DNA from 4 places in the Pantoea sp. BRR-3P genome. Region 4 is predicted to be linked to each of the others. Evidence: predicted binding sites of a transcription regulator. Region 4 holds the regulator's gene; each other region holds the start of a gene.
What was found. Region 4 encodes Fur, which represses iron uptake genes when iron is present. Its sites were predicted from a motif close to ATAATAATGAGAACNACTATCAA; they were not measured.
Positions count from the first base shown of each region.

Region 1: fepD (Fe(3+)-siderophore ABC transporter permease) is a predicted target of Fur. The motif match lies at 1,650-1,672, and genes of this name have one in related genera.
Region 2: fhuA (ferrichrome porin FhuA) is a predicted target of Fur. The motif match lies at 2,890-2,912, and genes of this name have one in related genera.
Region 3: fes (enterochelin esterase) is a predicted target of Fur. The motif match lies at 2,189-2,211, and genes of this name have one in related genera.

Region 1 covers NZ_CP155066.1:3,524,014-3,528,902, forward strand. The annotation lists gene fepG (iron-enterobactin ABC transporter permease) at 1-615, opposite strand, end outside; gene fepD (Fe(3+)-siderophore ABC transporter permease) at 612-1,601, opposite strand; gene entS (enterobactin transporter EntS) at 1,743-2,993, shown strand; gene fepB (Fe2+-enterobactin ABC transporter substrate-binding protein) at 2,988-3,953, opposite strand; gene AAGR08_RS16365 (isochorismate synthase) at 4,130-4,889, shown strand, end outside.
Region 2 covers NZ_CP155066.1:3,236,668-3,241,556, forward strand. The annotation lists gene fhuC (Fe3+-hydroxamate ABC transporter ATP-binding protein FhuC) at 1-549, opposite strand, end outside; gene fhuA (ferrichrome porin FhuA) at 638-2,854, opposite strand; gene mrcB (bifunctional glycosyl transferase/transpeptidase) at 3,069-4,889, opposite strand, start outside.
Region 3 covers NZ_CP155066.1:3,514,890-3,519,778, reverse strand. The annotation lists gene AAGR08_RS16335 (enterobactin synthase subunit F) at 1-924, opposite strand, end outside; gene fes (enterochelin esterase) at 909-2,138, opposite strand; gene AAGR08_RS16325 (TonB-dependent siderophore receptor) at 2,395-4,665, shown strand; gene pmrB (two-component system sensor histidine kinase PmrB) at 4,672-4,889, opposite strand, start outside.
Region 4 covers NZ_CP155066.1:2,822,415-2,827,303, forward strand. The annotation lists gene ybfF (esterase) at 152-916, shown strand; gene ybfE (LexA regulated protein) at 1,082-1,357, shown strand; gene fldA (flavodoxin FldA) at 1,494-2,024, shown strand; gene fur (ferric iron uptake transcriptional regulator) at 2,379-2,828, shown strand; gene AAGR08_RS13160 (hypothetical protein) at 2,889-3,284, opposite strand; gene glnS (glutamine--tRNA ligase) at 3,520-4,889, opposite strand, start outside.

The DNA of each region.
Region 1 (4,889 bases), 700 kb from region 4:
CGCCATCAGCAGTAACGCCAGCAGCAGCACCACAATCACCGGCGGCGTTTTCGCCCAGGTAATTCCGTTGAGCGATCCGGCGCTCCATAAGCCGGCACTCAGCGCCGACTCCAGCGACGCGCTGATAATCAGCCACGAGTTCAGCGCCATCAGCAGCGCGCGCACGCTGATGCCAACAATGATCAGGCGGAAGGTTTCCACGCCGTTGCGCCAGGCGAACAGATACACCAACGCCGCCGTGGCGATGCCGCCAATCAGCGCCGCGCCGGTCATCGCCGTGACGCTTTGATTGAACAGCACTAACGCCACCAGTACGCCGCTGTAAGCGCCGGTGTTAAAGCCGAGAATGTCCGGACTGCCGAGTGGATTGCGCAGCAGCGACTGGAAAATCGCCCCGCTAATCCCTAACGCAGCACCAATCAGCAACGCCATCAGCACGCGCGGCAAACGCCACTCCAGCACGATCAGCTTGACGTTGCCGGCCCCCTGCCCGAGCAGCAGCTGCCCGATTTGTTCGCTGCTAATCTGTAACGCGCCGCGCGTCATCGCCAGATACGCCAGCAGCCCGCAGCAAAGCAGCAGCCAAAGCGCGTGTAACCAGGCACGATGCGTCATAGCCCACCCCGGCCCAGTTTGCGGCGTACCAGCACAATCAGCATCGGTGCACCAAGCATTGCCGTGACGATGGAAACCCGCAGCTCGCCCGCCACCAGCAGGCGGCCAAGAATATCGGCGGCGAGTAATAAAATCGGTGTAATCAGCGCGGTTGCAGGCAGCATCCAGCGGTGATCGTTGCCTACCAGCCAGCGGGCAAAGTGCGGCGTCATCAGGCCCACAAACGCAATTGGCCCCACCGCCGCCGTCGCTGCACCGCACAGCAGCGCAATCGCCAGCAGGCCAAGCAACTGCGTGCGCGCCACGCGCGTACCGAGCGCGGTAGCCATATCGCCCCCCATGCTCAGGCTGTTAAGCGCCTGCGACAGAAGAATCGCTACCACGCCGCCCACCAGCACCGCCGGAAACAGCGTGCGCAGCACGGTAAAATTGCGGATATCCAGCGAGCCGCTGTGCCAGAAGCGCAGGTGATCGTAGATGTCAGGGTTGAGCAGCGACAGGCCGGATGTCAGCCCATCCAGCACCGCGCCAAGCGCGACGCCCGCCAGCGTAAGACGCACCGGATTGACGCGCCCGCCGCCAATCGCACCGGTCAATGCCACCAGCAACGAAGAGAGCAGTGCACCGGCAAAAGCGAAGCCAAGCCAATCCACCGGCGAATCTGCGCCGAACAGCGCTATGCCAATCACCACCGCGAAACCGGCTCCAGCATTGACGCCGAGAATACCGGGATCGGCCAGCGGGTTGCGCGTCAGGCTCTGCATTAAGGCACCGGCCAGCCCGAGCGCCACGCCCGCCAGCAGACCAGCCAGGGTGCGCGGCAGGCGCGCGTCACGCACAATCACACACTCCGCGCTGTTACAGCTGGAGGTAAGCGAATGATAAACATCGGGAAGCGGTATCGATTTGGCCCCTAGCATCAAGCTAAGAGCGATGAGGAGCAAGAGCAGAATCCCTGAGCCTGCCAATGCACGGATCTGGCGCATAGCGTTCTAAACCTTCACTGTTCAACGTCGTCGCATGCGCGATGCAACTTGATAATGGTTATCGTTATTACTCGCGTTTAGCTATGTTACCATGACTCGCCTCGCGGACGATGAGGAAAATTGGTGCAAAAAGGCGAACCTATGAACAAATCTTCCCACTTTATCGATCTTTCACTGCTGAAAACCCATCCGGCTTTTCGCGCGGTATTTATTGCGCGCTTTATCTCGATTGTCGCGCTCGGCATGCTTGCCGTCGCGGTGCCGGTCCAGATCCAGCACATGACAAATTCACCGCTGCTGGTAGGATTGGCGGTGACACTGGCCGCTGCGGGCATGTTTATTGGTCTGCTGACCGGCGGCGTATTGGCAGATCGCCATGAGCGCAAAAAGCTGATTCTGCTGGCCCGATCCACCTGCGGCTTAGGCTTTATCGCGCTGGCGATCAACGCCGTGCTGCCGGAACCCTCGTTAATCGCCGTTTATCTGCTGGGCTTCTGGGATGGCTTCTTCGGGGCGATTGGCGTCACCGCGCTATTGGCCGCCACGCCCGCGCTGGTGGGGCGTGAAAATATTATGCAGGCCGGAGCCATCACCATGTTAACGGTGCGCTTCGGCTCGATTTTGTCACCTGCGATTGCCGGTTTGGTGATTGCCCACGGCGGCGTAACCTGGAACTATGGTCTCGCCGCGTTCGGCACGCTGCTCACGGTGTTGACGCTGTTAAAATTACCGCACTTGCCGCCTCCGCCGCAGCCGCGTGAACATCCGCTGAAATCCCTGGCCGCTGGCGTGCAGTTTCTTTTTGCCAGCCCGATTGTCGGCATGGTGGCGCTGATTGGTGCACTGGTAACCTTAGCCAGCGCGGTACGCGTGCTCTATCCCGCACTCGCGCCGCATTGGTCAGTGAGTGCTGACCAGCTGGGTTTGCTTTACGCCGCGGTGCCGCTCGGTGCGGCGGTGGGCGCGTTGACCAGCGGCAAACTGAAACACGCCGCGCGTCCAGGGCAGTTAATACTCGGCAGCGCGATTGCGGCGTTTATCGCCCTTGGTTTGTTTAGCCTGATGCCGAACCTGCCGCTGGCGTTAGCTTGCCTGATCGCCTTCGGTTACTTCAGCGCCATCAATAGCTTGGTGCAATACGCGATGATTCAAGCGCTCACGCCCGATCATTTGCTTGGTCGCATCAATGGGTTGTGGACCGCGCAGAACGTCACTGGCGATGCGATTGGTGCAGCGGTGATTGGCGCGATGGGTTCCTGGCTGCTGCCACCGCAGGCCGCTGCGGTGTTTGGCTTCGCCGCGGCGCTGCTGGGCATGGTGATGTGGTTAGTGATGGGGCGTTTACGTCGTTACCACCCGCCAGCGCCAGAGCTGGCGGAACAGGTATCATGATTTAACGAACAGTTTTTCCAGACGCGCGAGCAGATTGCTGGCGCTGTAGTAATCGAGACGGAACGAATCGACACCCAATTCGTACACCTGCTTGTTTTGCACCGCAGCATTCTGCGCCAGGAACGGATTGCTCAGCACCGACTGCGTGGTTTTGTCGTCGGCGGCAAACAGCAGGAAGGTTTTACCCGTCAGGCCGCTGGCGAGGTTTTCGCCTGACAGCTGAATGATGTCTTTACGCTGTCCCATGCTGTGGCTCTGCTCCACGCTGGCCGGCGGTACCGCCAGGGTGAAACCGAGTTGTTCCAGCAGCTTGCCCTGCGCCGAGGCGGCGGTCCACAGGTTGACCGCGCGCCCACCGCCGTTCCACACCATGGCGGAAACCGGCTGCGGCGGCAGCGTGATGGCTTTCTTCAGCGCGGCTTCGCGATCGTTGAAGGCGTTAACACGCTGTGCCGCCTGAACTTCGTGGCCGGTGGCCTGGCCTAATAGTGTGACCACATCCTGCCAGCTTTTATCGTCGTAGTTGACCACTAACGTCGGTGCGATGGCAGAGAACTGATCGACGAGTTTGATGGCGGAGTCATTGCCGGTGGCGCTGACGATGATCAGGTCCGGCGCTTCGGCTGCTACCGCTTCGGCACTCGGTTCACCAATGTACAGACGTTTGAGTTGGTGCTGTTTGGCGACCTCGCTCCATTGGCGGAAGAAACCCTGCTCGTCGGCCAGACGGCTATTGGGTGCAGTCGCACCCGAGGCGATGACCGGCGCATCAATCGCCAGCAGCGAACCGGTCAGCGTGACGCTGGTGGAAACAATACGCTGTGGCGCTTTGTTTAAGGTGAGCGATCCGTTAGCCCCTTGAAGGGTGCGCGGCCAACCTTGTTCGGCATGCGCGACGCTGGTGAAAATCTGGAAAACACTCATTAGGGCTGCAATAGCCCAAAAACCGCATTTATTCATAAGTTTTAGCCCACTTTTTAGCATATTGCCCTGTTCAGCGTCAGCGCCTGATTACGTCAAAAGGTCGCTGAAATCCCGCGAATGGATTGACACTTTTGCCCAATCGACGTAGGTTACAGGCCCATAATAAAAATGATAATCATTCTTAATAATCTTATCATTTATAGGTGAAAATTATGGTGGAAACGACCACGTTTGAAAATGCCTGGCTGAAGGATTATTCCGCGCTTTGCCGTGGTTTTCTCTTTACCTCGCCGTGGCGCAGTTTGGCAACGCAAGGATGCTATACCACCATTAGCGCGCCGGTACATGATGCCGCGTCGCTGCAGGGTGATTTCCAACAACAGCTGCGTCAGCACTTTGCTGCCGCAAAAAAACAGGGCATCGCCAATCCGATTCTGGTCGGGGCGATCCCATTCGATGTCAGCCAGCCTGCGGCGTTGTTTATTCCCGAAGCCCATCAGACCTTCAATCGCGACGACCTGCAAAACGCACTGCCGCAAGGCATCAGCGATCTGCCAGAGGTGCGCCGTCGCACGCCGGTACCAGACCACGATGTCTTCCTCAATATGGTGGCAGATGCGGTAGCAGCCACGCAGCGCGGCGAGCTGGATAAAGTGGTGCTGTCGCGCCTGATGGATATCGTCACGGAGCAGCCGGTGGATACGGCAACGTTGATGCAGCGCGTGATTGCGCAGAATCCGAATAGCTACCATTTCCATCTGCCGCTGCCGCAAGGCGGTGCGCTGATCGGTGCCAGCCCGGAACTGATGCTGCGTAAACAAGGTCGCGATTTCAGTTCTTGTCCGCTCGCCGGATCTGCACGGCGCAATCATGGCGATGCGCAGCAGGATCGCGCGGCAGGTAACACGCTGATGAATTCCAGCAAAGATCGCCATGAACACAAACTGGTGACCGACGCGATGCGCGATACGC
Region 2 (4,889 bases), 410 kb from region 4:
AACCTGATGGGCGATATCCAGCGCTGACGTGGGTTCATCCAGCAGCAGACAGCGGCTGTTTTGCGCCACCAGCATCGCCAGCCACGCGCGCTGCCGCTCGCCGCCGGAAAGGCTATCCACCAGACGTCCGGCAAAGGGTTTTAATCCCACCAGCGTAATCGCTTCGTCCACCCGATCGCGATCTTCCTGACCATAACGCCCCAGCGCGCCGTGCCACGGATAACGGCCAATCGCCACCAGTTCACGCACCGTCATCCCCTCTGCCGCTGGCAGCTGCTGCGGCAGATACGCGACCTGGCGCGCAAAATCTTTACTGCCCCAGTTTTCCACCGCATCTTCATTCAGCAGTACACGCCCTTCACTCGCCGCATGGTGACGGCCGAGCATTTTCAGCAGCGTAGATTTGCCGGAGCCGTTGTGACCGATCAGCGCCGTGACTTTGCCGGGCGCAAAGGTGAGAGACAGCGGATGAAGGAGCGTGCGGCCAGGCACCCGAAAACTAACGTTATCGAGCCTGAAAGTGGTTTCTGCGTGATGCGGATGCTGCATGATAATCCCTGGTTAATGGGCATTGTAAGGTCGCCATTAATGGCGACCAGAAACTCAGGTGCGCATAAATGCGCACCCTACAAACGCGTTAGAAGCGGAAAGTCGCGGTTCCGACAATCTGCCGCTCAGCGCCCCAATAGCAGGCGTATTCGCGGTAGCAACTGGCAACGTATTCACGATCGAACAGGTTATTCACGTTCACGCCAATCGAAGAGCCCGGCAGGCCGAAACGGGCAAGATCGTATTTCAGCGCGGCATCAACGGTGGTGTAACCGGCTACGTCAAAGTTTTGGTTAACGTTAGCCGCGTCATTGGGGCTGTAGATACCTTTACTTTCACCGACATAACGCACGCCTGCGCCCACCGTTACGCCTGAAAGCGCCGTTTCATGGAAGGTGTAATCGGTCCACAGCGATGCCATATGCTTCGGCACCTGATTTGGCGTTTTGCCCTTCAGGTTGGTGTCTTCGGTATACTCCGCATCGGTGTAGGTATAAGACGCCGTCATGTTGATGTTGGCATTCAGAGCCGCTTTAGCTTCCAGCTCAACGCCGCGTGAGCGAATTTCACCACTCTGAATACTGGCAAACGGGTGGTTAACCGTATCCGGATCGGCCGTCAGATTCTTGGTCTTCGTCAGTTGATAAACCGCAGCCGTGAGGACAACAGGACGATCTTTTGGTACGTATTTCACGCCCGCTTCATACTGTTTAGCGCGGGAAGGATCAAATGCCTGGCCATCCCAGGTTGAACCCGAGTTCGGAATGAAGGCTTCGCTATAGCTGAAGTATGGCGCGATCCCATTATCGAACACGTAGTTCAGGCCACCGCGCCAGGTGAAGGCCTGATCGTTCTGGCGATCAACCTTATCCGTCACGCGATCGTAAACCGAGTTCATGGCGTAATCGTAGCGTCCGCCCAGGGTTAACACCCAACGGTTCCATTCCATCTGATCCTGCGCGTACAAGCCGGTTTGGCGCTGCTTGTTAAGATGCTGATACGGATCATCAAACGGCGTTACGCTATCGTCGCCATATTGTGGATTGACTGCACTCAGCGGTGATGCGGTACCAAACTGCGCATCAATGTCGTTGCGGGTTCGCTGGAAATCAACACCCAGCAGCAGTGTATGATCAACCTGGCCCGTCGCAAATTTGGCTTGCGCCTGGTTATCCACCGCAAACTGATTCAGCTTTTCATTGGAAACGGCAGAACCGCGAATGATCTCTAAAGTGGCCGGATTAAAGTTGCTGCCATAAATACTGCGATAATCGGTACGCAGATCGGCATAGCGCAGATTCTGCCGCACCGTCCAGGTATCGTTGAAGCTGTGCTCAAAGTTGTAGCCCACCATCTTGGTGTTACGCGAGATCTTGTTGCTGTCTTCGCCTTCATCAAAGTTGGTCGGCAATTTGTATTCGCTACCATCAGGACGTTTAATGCCTACAACGGTTCCCTGACGCGGCAGCCAACCGTAATAGCCGGTTTCCGGTTCGTTCTGGAAATAGGTCAGCAGATCGAAACGGGTATTTTCATCTGGACGCCAGCTGAATGATGGCGCAATGGTATAGCGCTTCTCTTTGTTCATATCTTGCTGGGCGTCAGCGCTATGCGCCAGACCGGTGAGGCGATAACTGTACACGCCGTCATCATCAATCGAGCCGCCGAAGTCGAAACCGGTGGAGAAGAGGTTGTCAGTGCCCATTTGGAACTGCACTTCACGCAGCGTCTCCTGCGTTGGACGTTTGCTCACCAGCGATACAACGCCGCCTGGATTGCTCTTGCCATACAGCACCGAAACCGGACCGCGCAGCAGTTCGGCGCGTTCCAGGAAATAGGGATCGATCGCAAACTCTGAGTAGTTATCACCCTGCAGTTTCAGGCCATCAAGATATTGGTTGGTATTCGTTTCGCTGAAACCACGAATCGACAGGGCATCAATGACATTGGAACTGCCGCGGTTGCCGGTCAACACGCCAGGCGTATAGTTGAAAGCCCCTTTCACGCTGGTGACGTTTTTCATCGCCATCTCTTCCTGCGTGACCACAGAGATCGACTGCGGGGTCTTCTCAATCGGAGTATCGGTTTTAGTACCGGTAGCGCTACGCTTGGCGGCGATGGTAGGTGACGGCCCCCACGCGCTCTCCTGCGCAACGGCACTGCCGCCATCCGCGCTGACAACGACAGTATCTTCTGCCAGCGCCTGCGCGCTGAGCGTGCCCAGAGTCAATGAAATAAGCCAGGCCAGCGGTCGACGGGGTGAACTCGGGCGTAAAAAACAAGGATTAGTGCTTCGCGTATTCATAAGTGAGATCTCTCGAAAAAAGTCGATGCAGGCGAATACAAACGAGAATGATTATTATGACGCACGGATAATAGGCGAAATACGCCAATATTCGCAACTTGTAATGGCTTATTGCGCGGGGTTAGCGACCAGATCGCGCATATCCATGATCGCGATTAACAAAGTTGCAGGCATGAAAAAAGGGCGCCGTAGCGCCCTCTGTTTTCTCAGCATGCTATTTGCTGCCGAACATATCCTTAATCCAGCCAGCCACGCCGTCTGAATCTTTCTGCTCGTTTTGCGGCTGCTGCTGTTGCTGCTGCTGTTCTTGCTGCTGCAACTGCTGCTGCTGTTGCTGCACCTGCTCTTGCTGCTGCTGACACAGCGCATTCGGATCCAGCGACCACACCGGCAGAGAACGCCATGTGCTGCTGCCGCTACCACAGATAAAGTTACCGGCAGAATCGACGTTCATCTGCGTGATATCTTCCGGTGGCGTCAGCACCAGCGGCATCGGCGCCTGATTATCGAGATAGCGGCGATAGAGTTGCATCGCCCCGCTCGCACCGTACAGCTTCGATGTCTGGTTGTTGTCGCGGCCTACCCAGGTAATCGCCACCTCTTTGCCATCAACACCGGCGAACCAGCTGTCGATCAGGTCATTGGTGGTACCGGTTTTGCCGGCCAGATGGGCATTCGGGTAACGCGCACCCAGCGCACGCGCGGTACCATGATCTGCCACCTGCTGCATGGTGTAGAGCGTGAGATAAGCGGCCTGCGCCGGCTCCACGCGCTGCGCCTGCGGGTAGCTCTGATACAGCACGGTACCATCTTCAGCAATCACCGAGCGCACAGCCGAAAGCTCCGCGCGGTTCCCTCCACTGGCAATCGACTGGAACGCCTGCGCCACTTCAATCGGCGTCAGGTTCAATGCCCCCAGCAGCATGGACGGCACCGGATGCAGCTGATCTTTCGGCACGCCCAGCTTGGTCCAGGTATCCACGACCGCATCCAGACCCAACGTCATACCAAGGTTAACCGTCGGTACGTTCATCGAGTTGGTTAATGCATCCACCAGCATCACTTTGCCGCTGAAGCGACGATCGTCATTCATCGGTTTCCAGATGGTGCCGTTCGGCTGTTTCAGCGCAATCGGCTCATCAGCGATCCAACTGTTAAGGCGATAGCTGTTCGGCTGGCTCAGTGCGGTTAAATAGGTAGCCGGTTTCGCCAGCGAACCAATTGAACGACGCGCCTGCAGCGCACGGTTATAACCGGCAAACTGCGGATCGGCACCGCCTACCATGGCGCGCACTTCACCGCTAAAGCGGTCAACCACCACCATCGCGGTTTCCAGATCCTTCAGGCCACGCTGTTTTTTCAGCGTTGGAATCCCTTCCACCACCGCTTTCTCGGCCGCATCCTGTGAAATCGCATCCAGCGTGGTGAAAATTTTCACGCCAGAGAGATCTTTCATTTTGTCGCCGAGCTTAGCCTGCAGCTCATTCCGCACCATCTGCATAAATGCCGGCTGCGGCGTGATGACACCGCCTTTCGGCTGCACGCCAAGCGGACGCGCCGACAGCATGTCGTAAAGCTCCTGATCGATGACGTTCTGCTGCTGCAGCAAACGCAACACCAGATTACGTCGCTCCAGTGCCAATTTCGGGTTACGCCACGGGTTATACAGCGACGCTCCTTTCACCATACCCACCAGCATCGCCTGCTGATCGAGGCTCAGCTCATCCACCGGACGCCCAAAGTAATACAAACTCGCCAGCGGGAAGCCGCGGATCTGATCGTTACCGGTCTGGCCGAGATACACCTCGTTGAGGTAGAGCTCGAGGATGCGATCTTTGCTGTAGCGCGCATCCATGATCACCGCCATGTAGGCTTCACGCGCTTTACGCCACAGCGAACGCTCGTTGGTGAGGAACAGGTTTTTCACCAGCTGCTGCGTCAGCGTACTGCCGCCCTGCACCGCTTTACCGGCAGTCAGGTTGGCGAGGAACGCGCGACCAATCGAGTACGGGCTAATGCCATCGTGCTCGTAGAA
Region 3 (4,889 bases), 690 kb from region 4:
TACCGCCATCGGCAACACGTTGATCACCGGCCCGGTGGCACACAAGGCGGCAGAACCGATACGACGCATAAAGATGAAGCCGGCGGCAAAGTCGTTTTGGCCGCTGAGACGTGCCAGCCACAGCGCAACGAGGGCAAAAGCCAGATCGGCGGCGCTGGAGTGCGGGTGCTGCTGCACCAGCGTCTGAAAGGTGCTGCGCTCCAGCGTCACGCTGTGGCGCAGTAGATCGGTGCTGGCGGTTTGTCCGGCGAGCGGCAGCGGTGAGAGCGAAGCCGGTGACGGCAGCGCCGCGCCTTTTTCGCGCCAGAACTGGCCGTCACGCGCAAAGGAGGAGGATTCGCGGTAACGCTGATACTCGTCGACCACTTCACTAAACGGGATAAACGGCGTGGGCTCAGCAGGCTGCTGACGCACTGCTGCGCTGTAAAGATTGGCGATGCGGCGGGTCAGCGCGGTGAAGCTGAAGCCATCCACCACCAAATGGTGATAGCGCTGATACCAGAACCAGTGGCGATCGCCAAGTTGGAAAAGAGTGTGATGCCACAGTTTTGCGCCGCTTAACACGCGCAGATCGCCATTCATATCGTCGCGCATCAGCCTGCGTGCTGTGGCGACGGCATCGGCCTCGCCGCGCAGATCGATAATCTGCGGCGGACTAAATTCTTGTGGCTGCAGCCACTGCAATGCTTCGCCTTCCACTTCGCCAAATGCCATGTTTAGCGTATCGGCTTCCTGCATGCCCGCGACAATTGACTGGGCCAGTAAGGCGCTATCAATGTCACCGCGCAGCTCAACAAAGTGCGCTACTGCATAAGCGTTGTGGTGCGGTGACAGCTGATCGGCAATCCAGATACCGGGCTGTGCCGCGACTAACGGCAAGGTTTGGTGGTCAATCATAGATTTATTCATCAGAGATTCGGACATGGATGCTCCGGTTTATTCAACAGGGCTTGTAAGCCACTTAGCAGGCCACCGCGCCAGCAGAGCGCATCGTGGCCGCCTTCCACCGGCTGGTAATGCACCTGATAACCGGCGGCGTGAAGTTGCTGTTGTAGCTGTTGATTAGCTTGCAGAATTAAGCCTTCGCGCTTGCCTGCTTCCAGCCAGAAGCGCAGCGGTTGGCGCGGTGCAAGGCCGCGATCGAGTTCTTGCAGCAACCAGCCGTGTGGGTTGCCGCGCTCTGGCCACCAGAAAGAGCCGGAAAGGCTGAGCGCATTGCCAAAGGTTTCCGGCCAGTGCAGCGCGGCAAATACCGACGCGAGGCCGCCAAAACTTTGTCCGGCCACAATGGTGCTTGCCGCCTGTTGGCGATAAGGCACTGAGTGTGCCACCTGCGGCAACAGTTCTTGCTGGATGGCTTGCCAGAATTGCGGGTTGCACGGCAACTCCCGGCTGCGGTGATCGCGATCGATGATGTCGATAAACAGATACACCGCGGGCGGCAACGCGCCGTTATCGGTGAGCTGCTGTAGCGGCCCGGCAATCGGCATGCTGTGCGCCCAGAACTGGCCATCAAGCAAGATCGCCAGTGGACGCTGCTCAGGAGTCGCATCGCCGGTGGTGTAAATCCACACGGGGCGGCTGTTGCCTAATAGCGCGCTATCCCATTGCAGCTGCTGCAGTTTTAGGGTGGGCGCCGTGCCGTTATCCAGCGCCTGCCACACCTGTTGATCCGGTGCCTGCGGGAGATGCAGCGGTGATACGCCCATGCCGCGTCCGCCCGACCAGCCACGCAAGTTGTTCAGCGGATCGGCCTGCGCCGTGGGAAATTTATCGCGCCACCAGCTGCGCAACGCATGCATGTCGGCCACGCCCGTGAAGTCGGTGGCCTGCTCATCGGGCATCAAACAATAACTACCGCGCCAGTTGGCGGGAAGCTCGGTTTGCCAGTACCACACGTTGGTTCCTGCCACACGCATCAACGATTGCGGTGGGCGACGCTGGTGGTGATCGGTGACACCCGTGATGTTGATCCACACGCGCTGGATGGAGGATTGAGTCTCGTCACCTTGCGGGTCGCGCCAGAAGAAAGTGACCCGACAGTGGCCATCATCGGCTAACTCAATACGGGGAATGCCTTGGGATTGTTGCGCCTGCCACCAGGCTGCGCTGCCGGTTACATCATTTCGCCAGGTCATAGGGCTGCCAGTCGGTGTTTACGCGGAGAGGGAGATAAGTTTGATGAATAATACTATTGATAATAATTTGCATTTGCAATAGGGTGGCTGCGCTCAAAAAAGAGCACGCTCGTTCCGCCTAACTCTTTCCATTTGGCAAGGTGATGCAAAGGAAGGGTTGGAGGGGCTGGATCCGGGCGCGTTAGGAACAGGGATCTTCTCACCGGCTCGCCACGCAAGCCTCAGGGTTTTTGCTGGCAATCCAGGAACGCATAAAATGAAAAATTACTCACGGTTATCATTAGCCATTCTGATTGAACTGGGGCTCAGCGCCTCACTGCTCTCCAGCGGTGCCTGGGCAGCGGACACTTCTTCCAGCAATACCTCTGTAAGCAGTACCGACGCCCAATCCATGGACGGCGGCACCTTAATGGTTACCGCGCAGCAGCAAAACCTGCAGGCGCTGGGTGTTTCAACTATCACCGCCGACGAAATTAAAAAACACCCGCCTGCGCGCGATGTCTCCGAGATCATCCGTACCATGCCGGGCGTGAATCTCACCGGTAACTCCACCAGCGGCCAGCGCGGTAACAATCGCCAGATCGATATTCGCGGCATGGGTCCGGAAAACACCCTGATCATGGTGGATGGCATGCCGATTACCAGCCGTAACTCGGTGCGCCTTGGCTGGCGTGGCGAGCGTGATACGCGCGGTGATACCAATTGGGTGCCACCGGAGATGATCGATCATATCGATGTGATTCGCGGACCGGCAGCAGTGCGCTACGGCAACGGCGCGGCGGGCGGGGTGGTGAATATCATCACCAAAAAACAAACCGATCAGCAGTGGCACGGTTCCTGGAACACCTATTACAACGTGCCAGAACACAAAGCGGAAGGCGCCACCAAACGCACTAACTTCAGTCTGGAAGGGCCGCTGGGTGACGATTTCAACTTCCGTTTGTATGGCGGTTTAGCCAAAACCCAGGCCGATGCCTATGACATCAACGAGGGGCATGCGGCGGCGCGCACCGGTTCATACGCGGGCAGTTATCCGGCCGGGCGTGAAGGCTCGGTGAATAAAGATATCAATGCGTTACTGAGCTGGGCATTTGCGCCAATGCAAACGCTGGAGTGGCAGGCTGGCTACAGCCGCCAGGGCAACCTGTATGCTGGCGACACGCAGAACACCAACACCAGTGCGCTGGTGAAAAGCCTGTACGGTGATGAAACTAACCGCCTGTATCGACAAAATGTCTCGCTGAAGTGGACGGGCGCATGGGATAACGGCGTCAGCACCAATACCTATGCGCGTTACGAGAAGACCCGCAACTCGCGCATCAATGAGGGTTTAGCGGGCGGCACTGAGGGTATCTTCTCGAATAGCGGTTTTAACACTATTCAGCTGGACGATGTGCTGCTGCATAGCGAAGTGAGCATTCCGTTTGAACTGCTGTTCAATCAAACCGCGACGCTGGGTACTGAATGGAACCAGCAGCGCATGAAAGATGGCTCCTCTAACACCCAGGCAGCGAGCTACGGCGCGGTGCCTGGCATCGATAACACTGGCCGCAGCCCTTATTCACAGGCAGAGATTTTTTCACTGTTTGCTGAAGACAACATGGAGTTGACCGACAGCACCATGCTGACGCCAAGCCTGCGTTTCGACCATCACTCGATAGTTGGCAACAACTGGAGCCCGTCGCTTAACCTGTCGCAAGGTTTAGGGGATGACTTCACCCTGAAGATGGGGATAGGGCGTGCGTATAAAGCGCCGAGCCTGTATCAGACCAACCCTAACTATCTGCTGTACAGCAATGGCCAAGGTTGCGCGGCCAGCACCGGCGCTTGTTATCTGCAGGGGAATAACGACCTGAAAGCGGAAAACAGCATCAACAAAGAGATTGGTCTTGAGTGGAAACATGAAGGATATCAGGCCGGTTTAACCTGGTTCCGCAACGATTACCGCAACAAGATCGAAGCCGGTTACTCGCCAGTGGGCAAAGCCTCTAATGGCACCACCGATATCTATAAGTGGGAAAATGTACCCAAAGCGGTGGTGGAAGGGCTGGAAGGTACTGTCAACGTGCCGTTTTCGGACAGCGTAACGTGGAACAACAACTTCACTTATATGCTGCAAAGTAAGAACAAAGAGACCGGCGATCGCTTATCGGTGATTCCGGAGTACACGCTAAACTCGACGCTGAGCTGGCAGGCAATGCAGGATCTGTCGCTGCAGACCACGCTGACCTGGTACGGTACCCAGACGCCGAAGAAATATGACTACAAAGGCAATACCTCAACCGGTAGCGCCACTGATACGGTGAGCCCTTATTCGATTATCGGCATGAGCGGCACCTACGATATCAATAAGTACGCCAGCATCACGCTGGGTATCGATAACCTGTTCGATAAGCGTCACTACCGTGAAGGGAATGCGCAAACCACCGGCAATGCCACGACGAACTCGTATCTGTATGGGGCGGGGGCGAATACCTACAATGAATCAGGTCGTACTTATTATGTGAGTCTGAATACCCACTTCTGATGGCGTTCAGCCAATCAGTTGCAATGGCAAATAGCAGCGGGCAATCAGTCCGCTGCTATCCTCACGATTAATCAGTTCCAATCTGCCGCGGTGCATCTGCACGATACGCAGCACAATATTAAGACCAAGCCCGCTACCGCCGTAACGCTGATCGCGACGACGAAACGCCTGCGTCAGCTCTTCTGCGGCCGTCGCATCAATACCCGGCCCCTGATCCCACACTT
Region 4 (4,889 bases):
AGGATTATAAAGTTAAATCCGTGGCAGCCGATAGCGTTGGCAACGTTTACGGGCAAAAGTCGGAATATGCCCTAATGCCCACCGGCCTGACTGCTGGACAGGTGAATCCATGATAACCTAAGCCAAGGTCACAACCGTAAGAACTTTAGCCATGATTTTGAACGCTCGTCTGCAAACTGAACAATCTGCTCCCGCTGCCATACCGATTCTGTTAATTCATGGTCTTTTTGGCAGCCTCGATAACCTTGGCGTGCTGGCGCGTGGCGTACGTGATGCCCGCCCAACGCTGCAGGTTGATGTTCGTAACCATGGTTTGTCCGCACGCAGCGACGTGATGAATTATCACGTTATGGCACAGGATATTGTTGAAACGCTGGATGCGCACAACATTGATCGCGCTGGCGTTATCGGTCATTCGATGGGAGGAAAAGTTGCTATGGCGCTGAGCGCTATTGCGCCTGAACGCATTGAGAAAATGGTGATGATCGATATCGCGCCCGTTGATTATCAAACGCGCCGCCATGACGAAATTTTTGCCGCCATCCGAGCCGTTACTACCGCTGGCGTCACACGTCGTAGTGAAGCGGCAGAGGTGATGCGTCAGCATATTAATGAGGACGGCGTGATTCAGTTCATCCTCAAGTCATTCGTCGAAGGTGAATGGCGCTTTAACGTGCCGGTGCTGTGGGATAATTACACCACCATTTCCGGTTGGGAAGAGGTGCCTGCCTGGCCGCATCCGGCGCTGTTTATTCGCGGCGGTGACTCGCCTTATCTGGATAATCAGCATCGCGATGCGCTGCTGCGTCAATTCCCTCAGGCACATGCGCACGTTATCAGCGGGGCCGGACATTGGGTGCATGCCGAGAAACCTGATGCGGTTTTGCGCGCGGTTCGGCGGTTTTTTAATCTGTAAAAGCAAAAGCTTGCCGCGCGTGCTTTAGGGTTGGCGTCAGAGAAGGCGCTGGAGTATGATGTCGCGCTAAAAATTTGCCACGGATATTTTTACCGTGGTCGGGCCGATAATGTTTTAATCGCGCAGCGCCTTTCCGCCGTTCGCGCCCACTCAGTTTTACAAACCATGGCAAAAGAACAGACAGACCGCACCACGCTTGATCTCTTCGCAGACGAGCGGCGTCCTGGTCGCCCGAAAACTAGCCCGTTGACGCGTGATGAACAGCTACGCATCAATAAACGTAATCAGCTCAAGCGCGATAAAGTGCGTGGGTTGCGTCGTGTTGAGCTGAAAATGTCCAGCGAGGCGGTTGACGCGCTCAGTACGCTGGCCGATCAGCAAAACATCAGTCGCAGCGAATTGATTGAACAAATGCTGCTAGCACAGCTCAAACTGTCGTAGCGTGCCCAAACCGCACGCTGGAACAAAAGTCACGGCTTTACAAGTTCCGCACTTTTTACCGGTCTGCTATTATTCGCATAACTGTGCAGTCAACTGACTTACTTTCACAATCAGGATTTAAGAGGTTACCTAACCCATGGCAATCGTAGGCATTTTCTTCGGCAGCGATACCGGCAACACTGAAAACATTGCAAAAATGATCCAGAAACAACTGGGTAAAGATGTCGCCGAAGTGCATGACATTGCTAAGAGCACCAAAGAAGATCTCGATGCATTCGACATCCTGCTGCTGGGCATCCCGACATGGTATTATGGTGAAGCGCAGTGTGACTGGGATGATTTCTTCCCAACGCTGGAAGAGATTGATTTCAATGGCAAGCTGGTAGCACTTTTTGGCTGTGGCGATCAGGAGGATTACGCCGAATACTTCTGCGACGCGATGGGTACCATTCGCGACATCATCGAGCCAAATGGTGCCGTTATCGTCGGCCACTGGCCTACCGAAGGCTACCATTTTGAAGCATCTAAAGGTTTGGCCGATGATAAACACTTCCTCGGTCTGGCGATTGACGAAGATCGTCAACCCGAACTGACCAATGAACGCGTTGAGAAATGGGTGAAACAGATCTTCGATGAGCTGCAGCTGAAAGAGATTATTGAAGCCTAATCCCCTTCTCTGCCCGATGTGGGCGCTATCTCACATCGGGTAACGGAATTTCCTATAAAAATAATAGCTACGGTTTTTTAACTTTTCCCCGCAAATCTGTAGAATACCCGCAATGGTCACCCGCTTATTCCTCTGGCTGTAGAATGAGGCTGAGTGAAATGGAATCCAAAACTTACCGGTCTTGAAGACGTTAGTGACATTATCCTTACCCTCTTTATTGATTAAGGACGTTGCCTTGGTTTTCATTTCACTGCTTGAGTTCTATAATGAGACGCAAATGAGAATGCGCGTTGACCTAAACATTCAAGGCCCCTGCGCCGCAAGTGACTAGCAAAGTAACAGGACAATATCCGCATGACTGACAACAACTCCGCATTGAAGAAGGCTGGCCTGAAAGTCACGCTCCCCAGACTGAAAATTCTGGAAGTGCTTCAGGGACCCGGACCCGAGTCCCATCACGTCAGTGCGGAAGATTTGTATAAACGCCTGATTGATATGGGCGAAGAGATTGGTCTGGCCACGGTATATCGCGTTCTTAACCAGTTTGACGACGCGGGCATCGTAACCCGTCATAACTTCGAAGGCGGTAAATCCGTATTCGAACTGACCCAGCAGCACCATCACGATCACCTGATCTGCCTGGATTGTGGCAAGGTTATCGAATTCAGCGATGAATCAATCGAAACGCGCCAGCGTGAAATTGCCACTCGCCACGGTATCAAACTCAGCAACCACAGTCTGTACTTGTACGGTCACTGTGCTCTGGGAGACTGCCGCGAAGACGAGACGCTCCACGATAAGTAATTAAGTGTGCTATGCAGTATAAAAAAACCGGCGCTTGAGCCGGTTTTTTTATACCTGAATTCAGGCAATGAGGGTTTCTTGCAGGTAACGCCAGCGTGGAATGCTGGTGCTGCAATCAAGAACCGCCAGTGAAATACGGCTCTGATTGATGCCATTCATCATTTGTAATTCACGATACTGAATCGTCACTTCCTCACTTTGCTGCGAGATAATGGCGTGCTCGCTGGTCGCAATCCGCATACCTTCGCGTTGACCATTTAACTGGCGAAACAGCGCTTCCATCTCATTAAGATCCAACTGTTTACCTTGCGGTGTCACCATTTTAAATTCGGGATGAAAGTGCGACAAAAACAGGTCGATGCTGTCATCACTGCCTTCGACCTGATTGAAAATACGTTCGATAAGTTGATGTAAAACAACCACACTGTGCTTGGCTTCCAGAGCGAGACTTGTCATTTTTTTTCCTTTGGTAACCCGCGAAGCAACGTTTAAGAGCGCATAGCCTACCTGAAAAAAAGTTTTTCACACGGCCAAATGGATTAATTTTTCTAAAGTCAGAATAGTCGTAAACGACAAAAGAAACCTATTAACTGGCATGCAGAATAATTGATTACCCATTGCCAAATGCAGACAATAAAAAAGGGCGATTGCTCGCCCTTTCATGATCTTATCGTACTATCAGCAAAAAAGATTATTCGCCGATTTTTGCCCAGGTGTCACGCAAACCTACGGTGCGGTTAAACACCAATTTGGACGGCTGCGAATAGACGCTGTCAGCACAGAAATAGCCTTCGCGCTCAAACTGATATGGCGCCATTGGCTCAGCAGCACGCAAGCCTGGCTCAACGAAGCCCTGTTTAGTTTCCAGCGAGTTCGGGTTGATGGTGGTGAGGAAATCCTCTGCCGCTCCCGGATTTGGCACACTGAACAGACGATCGTACAGACGGAATTCCGCCGGTAGCGCGTGAATCGCAGACACCCAGTGAATAACGCCTTTCACTTTACGACCATCAGCAGGATCTTTGCTTAACGTATCTACATCACATGTGCAGTAGATGCAGGTGATATTACCTTCATCATCCTTCGCCACGCGTTCAGCACGAATCACGTAAGCGTTACGCAGACGTACTTCTTTGCCCAGCACCAAACGTTTGTATTGCTTGTTGGCTTCTTCACGGAAGTCTGCGCGATCAATCCACACTTCGCGGCTGAACGGTACTTCACGCGTGCCCATCTCCGGTTTGTTCGGATGATTCGGCATGCTGATGATCTCTTCATGCCCAGCTGGCAGGTTCTCAATTACCACTTTCAGTGGATCCATAACTGCCATCGCACGCGGCGCGTTTTCATTGAGATCGTCACGAATGCACGACTCCAGTGATGCCATCTCGACGATATTATCCTGCTTAGTCACACCGATACGACGGCAGAATTCGCGGATTGATGCGGCGCTGTAGCCACGACGACGCAGACCAGAAACGGTCAACATACGCGGATCGTCCCAACCTTCCACAACCTTCTCGCTCACCAACTGCGTCAGTTTACGCTTCGACATCACCGCGTATTCCAGATTCAGACGGGAGAACTCGTACTGGCGCGGATGCACAGGAATGGTGATGTTATCCAGCACCCAATCGTACAGGCGTCGGTTATCCTGGAATTCAAGTGTGCAGAGTGAATGCGTAATGCCTTCAATGGCGTCCGAAATGCAGTGCGTGAAGTCGTACATTGGATAGATGCACCACTTGCTGCCAGTCTGATGGTGATCGGCAAACTTAATGCGATACAGCACAGGATCGCGCATCACAATGAAGCTAGAGGCCATATCAATTTTGGCACGCAGGCAGGCTTTACCCTCTTCAAAACCACCGTCGCGCATCTTCTGGAACAGCGCTAAGTTCTCTTCCACGCTGCGATCGCGATAAGGGCTGTTTTTGCCTGGTGCAGTCAGCGAACCGCGGTATTCACGGATCTCATCTGCCGATAATTCATCGACATAGGCCAGACCTTTATTGATCAGCTCAACGGCGTAGTTAAAGAGTTGGTCGAAGTAATCTGAGG